2 regions of the Candidatus Pelagibacter sp. HIMB1485 genome follow, and region 2 is predicted to be linked to the other one. Evidence: riboswitches for the same ligand, from Rfam matches in the RefSeq annotation. Region 2 holds a riboswitch; the other holds the start of a gene.

Region 1 (3,181 bases), 690 kb from region 2:
TGGTATGGATGCTGGTAAAATCTATAACACTTGGCCATTGATGGGAGTTAATTATTTTCCTGATGATAGTAGTTTTAAAGAGTTTTTGAATTTGAAAGTTTTTGATAATCCTTCTATTGTTCAATTTATACATAGAAATTTAGCATACTTAATTATAGTCATTTATGCCTTAATCCTCTTTAAGGTAATTAACACTGGAAACAAAAAATTATACAAACCTATCACTGTAATTGGTTTGACTTTGGCATTTCAAATTTTTCTTGGTGTGATAACTATTTTATCTGGAGTAAAAATGTTATTTGCATCTTTACACCAGATAAATTCTATTTTGATAATACTTTCAACTTTGTATTTTATATTTATCTCAAAATACAAAAGACAGATTAATTAATTTCTATTTGTAGACATATAAATAACACTAACTAACTGCTTTTAAATTACCTTTTGATGATTTGTCTAAAGCTTGATCTAAATCGTCAATTATATCATCAATATGTTCTAAACCAATACAAAGTCTAACATATCCTGGAGTTACACCTGAAGCAGCTAACTCATCATCATTTAATTGACTGTGAGTAGTTGTTGCTGGGTGTATTGCTAAACTTCTAGCATCACCTATATTTGCAACGTGATAAAACATTTTTAAAGCCTCAATGAACTTTTTACCAGCTTCGATACCACCAGCTAATTCAATACCAACTAAAGCACCATTACCATTTTTCAGATATTTTTTTGCTCGACTTGATATCTCTTCAGTATGTTCAGTGGAATAAATTACTCTCTCAACAGCTTTATGTTTTTTTAAGTACTCCACAACTTTTGCAGCATTATTACAGTGTTGTTTCATTCTTAAAGCAACTGTTTCAAGTCCTTGTATGACGCCGAATGCATTATCTGGAGAAAGTGCTGATCCTAAATCTCTTAATAGGGTTACTCTTGCTCTAACTGCAAAAGCAACATTTGCACCTGTTAATTCGGGCACAGCTTTACCCCAAACAACACCTCCATAACTTGCATCAGGTTCATTAAATAGTGGCTGTCTTTTTGGATCTGCTGTCCAATCAAAATTTCCACCATCTACTAGTGCACCCCCAACTACTGTTCCATGACCTGCTATATATTTTGTTAAAGAATAAACAACCACAGCAGCACCATGTTCAATTGGTTTACAAATTACAGGGGCAGCAGTGTTATCTAAGATTAATGGAATGTTATATTTTCTACCAATATCTGAAACCTCTTTAATTGGAAAAACTCTTAAATATGGGTTTGGTAATGTTTCTCCATAAAAAGCTCTAGTTTTATCGTCTATTGCTTTTTCAAAGTTTTTTGGATCTGAAGGATCTGCATATCTTACTTCTATACCAAGCTTACTTAAAGTATGCGTAAATAAAGAAACTGTTCCACCATAAAGATCTGTTGAACTAACAATATTATCTCCAGCTTGAGCAACGTTTAATATTGCAAAAGTAGAAGCGGTTTGCCCAGATGCTACAGTTAAACTTGCAAGACCACCTTCAAGCGCAGCGATTCTCTTTTCCAACACATCGTTAGTTGGATTCATTATTCGTGTATAGATGTTTCCAAACTCTTTTAACGCAAATAAATTAGCTGCATGTTCAGTGTTATTAAATTGATACGAGGTTGTTCTATAAATTGGAACTGCTACTGAATTTGTAGCTGGATCACTTCTGTAGTCTCCACCATGTATAGCAATAGTTTCTGGATTATTTCTTTTTGTACTCATTTTTACTCCTTTTTTAGTGCTTTTGCTTTATGCAAGGCGCACAATACAGTTCAAATGCCTACCGATTATAATTTTATGAAAATTCCATTTTAGCAGTTTTATGCCCGCAATAGGATCAAATCGGCAAGTGATAAATAGCATATTAGTTATGTTTTACAAGCTAAATATAAAATTGACTTTGAATAATTTAATAGTATTAATCCTCGCACAATGACAAAATTCACAAAAAAAGATCAAGTTACTTCATCTTGGTACGAGATAGACGCAAAAAATGCAGTTGTTGGAAGATTAGCGACTGTTGTATCTAATATAATTAGAGGCAAAAATAAGACTACTTATACACCTCACATGGATGATGGAGATTTTGTTGTAGTAAAAAATATCGAACAAGCAAAATTTACTGGCAAGAAGTTTCAAAACAAAAAGTACTATAGACACACAGGACATCCTGGTGGAATTAAAGTTACCACACCAGAAAAACTTCATGAAAAAAAACCTGGAGAAACTTTGAAATTAGCAGTTAAAAGAATGTTGCCTGGTGGTGTTTTGGGTAGAAAACAACTAACAAAATTAAAAATTTATTCTGGAAGTGAGCATCCTCATGCTGCACAAAACCCAAAAGTTATAGAATTAGATAAACTAAACAATAAAAACATTGCAAGAAATTAATATGGAAAACGTACAATCAAACATAAAAACTCCTAAATTAAAGTTAGACTTTAAAGATAGTAAGTACGCGACAGGTAGAAGAAAAACTTCAATAGCAAAAGTTTGGTTAAAAAAAGGTTCTGGTAAAATTTATGTTAATGGCAAATTATATAATGAGTATTTTGCTGATGAAATTCACAAAATGCAAATTACAAGACCTTTTGAAATTATAAATCAAGCTACAGATTATGATGTTAGATGTAGTGTAAAAGGTGGCGGACCTACAGGTCAAGCTGGAGCAATGGTTCATGGTATTTCTAAAGCTTTGGTTCTCTTTGATGAAAATTTAAAAACAACATTGAAAACTGAAAAGCTTACAACCAGAGATTCTAGAGCTGTTGAGAGAAAAAAACCTGGTAGAAGAAAAGCTAGAAGAAGCTTCCAGTTTTCTAAAAGATAATTTTTTTTACAATTTAAACTGCTATAATAAAAAATGCCTAAGCTTAATGCATTAGTTGCCGGATCTACAGGATATATTGGTGTTCAATTAATTAAGTTATTAATTAACCATAAATATATTAATATTAAATATCTATGTGGAAACTCGTCTGTTGGAAAAAATATTTCTAATTATGATAAATCTCTGTCAAAAAAAAAATTACCTAAAATCGTAAAATTTAATCCTAAACTGTTAAATGGTATTGATGTTGTCTTTACAGCTCTACCAAATGGTGAAGCTCAAGATATAGCAAAAAAACTTAATGATAATGTTACTTTAATTGATTT
Region 2 (3,181 bases):
ATGAGAGAACCAAAACTAATTGATTATAGTTTATTAACGTTGCTAGCATTGATTTGGGCATCTGCTTTTTTTAATATTAAAATAGCAACCTATTCGTTTGGACCTGTTACGATTGCATTTCTAAGAGTTTTTTTTGGTTCAATTCCAGTTTTGCTACTTTGCTTTTATAAACAAATTAAAATCGAGGCATTTTCAAAAGATTGGCATTGGTTTGCAATGATTGGATTTATAAATTTAGTAGCTCCATTTTTTTTAATAGCATATGGAGTAAAATCTGTTCAAAGTAACTTAGCAGCAATTTTAATGTCATCAACTTCACTTAGCTCAGTAGTACTAGGACATTTTTACACCAAAAATGAAAAATTTAATTTAATTAGAACAACTGGAGTTCTAATTGGTTTTTCAGGAATAGTTTATTTATTTTCAGATAATTTATTAATTAATGAAAATAACTTTACTTCAGCATTATTAATTTTGTTAGGTGCTACTTGTTATGTAATTGGAGGTCTTTTAACATTAAAAATAAGTAAGAAAAAAAATGAAAATGTAACCAGTTCAATTTTGATTTGGGCTACTATTATATTATTACCTTTAGTATGTTTAATTGAACAACCTTGGAAAACTGTTCCAAGATTAGATTCTACTATTTCAGTTGTTTATCTTGGTTTGGTATCTACTGGAATTGCTTGGTTATTGAGATTTAGAATTTTAATTAACAATGGTTTAATTTTTCAATCTCAAGTATCTTATTTAATTCCAATATTTGGTACCATTTTAAGTTATATCTTTTTAAAAGAATTAATAACAACGAAAGTTATAATTTCATTGATAGCAGTTGCTACAGGTATCTATTTTGTAAGAAAAGGTACAAAATTTAAATAGTGTTTTTAATTGCCTCTATATGTGAAGGCCGAGTTTCACAACATCCTCCAAGAATAGTTGCTCCATTTTCTCTAAATTTTTTTGCAAAAATTGATATTTTTTCAGGATCTAAATCTTTTCTTTGACCTAAAAAACTATTGGGGTTAGATCCATCATTCTCTTTATATTGAGAAGTATAACCACCTTTTGGTTTAGTTGTGACAAATCCGTTTAATTTGAAACCAAATGGAACTTTAAGTTTTTGAATTTCATCTAAATTATTCTCATAATTTTCAGGTGAAACACATGCTAGAATTACTCCTAGGCAATTTTCGGTAATTATTGAATTAATTTCAGAAATTTTTTCTCCACTTGGTAAAGAGTTTCCCTCAGAAATATGAACCCCAACCAAGTATGGTTTATTAAATTTTTTAATAGCTTCTATTCCACATCTAATTTCTTTGATACTGCTCCATACATCAAAATAGAAAAAATCTACTGAAGGGTTTAGTATTTCTGCTAATTCCAAATGATCTTTTGTAATTTCTTTTTCACTTCTCTTGTCTTCTTCATATGTCAAATCTTGAGGCGGGAGTCCTCCTGCAATCTTAATATGTGGATTATTTAATTTAGCTTTTTGTGCAATTTCACAGGCTTTCTGATTTAAGAATTTAAATTGATCTTCTATTCCATTTTCTCTCAATCTTTTTCTTCTCGTTGTAAAAGTTGTAGTTACAATTACATCAGCTCCCGATTTAATAAAATCATTATGAATATTAAGTATTAAGTTGTGGTATTTTTCCTCAATTAAAGCATTTGCACTCCACAAAGTTCCTTTAGGCTCCATACCTCTGGCCAATAATTCTTGACCCATTCCACCATCTAAAATTTTTGTTGTTTTAAAAAAATCCTTATTCATTTTATCCTCACTTTTTTAGTGCTTAAGCGAAATGCAGGTGCACAATATAGTTCAAATACCTTGCTAATTAGATCTATTGGGAATTTCCATTTTAGCAGTTTATGCCCGCAATAGGATCAAATCGGCAATTAGATTTATATAATATTATTAAAATTTGTAAATTATTTATTAAAAATTATTTTAGCATTGAAAGAAAATGATCTTCTTTCTTCCTCAATATTAAATGGGTAGGCTGTATGCATTAAGTAATTGGGAAATATTAAAAGATCGCCTTTTTTTGGTATCAAATTAAAAATACTTTTTGAAAGAAAAGCTTTTTGCCCATTAATAAAATCAATCGTACCATTGGTTTTTATTTTTTTATTTTTAACATTTTTATTTTTAGTCATATGTTTAGGTATTTTTAAATAACCAACTCCTGACAAATCACCCTCATGATAATGTATAGGATTATACTCATTTTTATATTGGCTAACGACCCATAGGTTTAAAATTTTAATTTCTTTAATTTTTTTAATATGTTCTTTAGTTAGAAAAATTTTAATATTTTTTATTAATTCTTTTTCCAAATTTTTTTTTATAAAACTTTTAGAAATTTGAACTTCTTTTCTAATTTGACTTGCTAATTTTGAACTATAATCATTTGATTTTGAGAAGATTTTTGTATCAACTTCTTTGTTAAGTTTCTCTAAAAATTTTTTAGAAATTTTAGATTTTCCTATTGAAGGCCCAAATGGTTTAAAATTTTTCATGAAAGATTAAATATATCAAATAATAATTAATTCAACTTAAGCTATAAGTGTTATGCCCATTCTTATAGCGACAAAAATTACTAAGCATGCAGTTAACAGAGCTAATATTTTGTTAGATAAGAATTTTATATTTAAAAAACTTCCTATTTGACCACCAATTAATACAGCAATAAATAGTGGCCAGTAATTCAAAAATTCGTTGAAAACTATATCCTTTGTTAACTGTCCACCTATACCAAATACTGAATTTACTAAAATAAACAAAGAAGCAGTACTTGTTATATGCTTTGGAAATCCTGCTTTCATCAAAAATAAAATAGGACTTAAAAATATCCCACCACCAATTCCAACCAAACCAGATATAAAACCAATTATTGATCCTATTAGTATTGATAAAACTAGGGGTATTTTTTTAATAACAATTTCTTGTTTGTTAAAAGATTTGCTTTCAATAAGTAAAAAAATTCCAGCTAATATTAAAATAAAGAAAAGTAAAATCTCAAATAAATTTTTGTCAATTGAGATAGATGCTCCAATAAAAGCAAGAGGTATAGAACCAATTAAATAAGGATAAAGTAAATTAAAATTAATATTCTTTGATTTTAAAAAATTTATAGAATTTCCAGAAACTACAATAATATTACAAATC

What was found. Region 2 has a riboswitch for S-adenosylmethionine ahead of ACTTA4_RS06065 (homocysteine S-methyltransferase family protein). Riboswitches for the same ligand answer to the same signal wherever they lie in the genome.
Region 1: it holds a riboswitch for S-adenosylmethionine, as region 2 does, so the genes downstream of both, ACTTA4_RS02440 (O-acetylhomoserine aminocarboxypropyltransferase/cysteine synthase family protein) here and ACTTA4_RS06065 (homocysteine S-methyltransferase family protein) in region 2, are expected to answer to the same signal.

What each region holds. Positions count from the first base shown of each region.
Region 1 covers NZ_JBNAIN010000002.1:4,041-7,221, reverse strand. Annotated here, with positions in the region: gene ACTTA4_RS02445 (COX15/CtaA family protein) at 1-391, shown strand, start outside; gene ACTTA4_RS02440 (O-acetylhomoserine aminocarboxypropyltransferase/cysteine synthase family protein) at 419-1,747, opposite strand; SAM riboswitch class V at 1,750-1,816, opposite strand; gene rplM (50S ribosomal protein L13) at 1,958-2,416, shown strand; gene rpsI (30S ribosomal protein S9) at 2,418-2,855, shown strand; gene argC (N-acetyl-gamma-glutamyl-phosphate reductase) at 2,889-3,181, shown strand, end outside.
Region 2 covers NZ_JBNAIN010000002.1:696,172-699,352, forward strand. Annotated here, with positions in the region: gene ACTTA4_RS06055 (YbaK/EbsC family protein) at 1-4, shown strand, start outside; gene ACTTA4_RS06060 (DMT family transporter) at 1-882, shown strand; gene ACTTA4_RS06065 (homocysteine S-methyltransferase family protein) at 875-1,780, opposite strand; SAM riboswitch class V at 1,788-1,850, opposite strand; gene ACTTA4_RS06070 (putative 2OG-Fe(II) oxygenase) at 1,942-2,532, opposite strand; gene ACTTA4_RS06075 (sulfite exporter TauE/SafE family protein) at 2,569-3,181, opposite strand, start outside.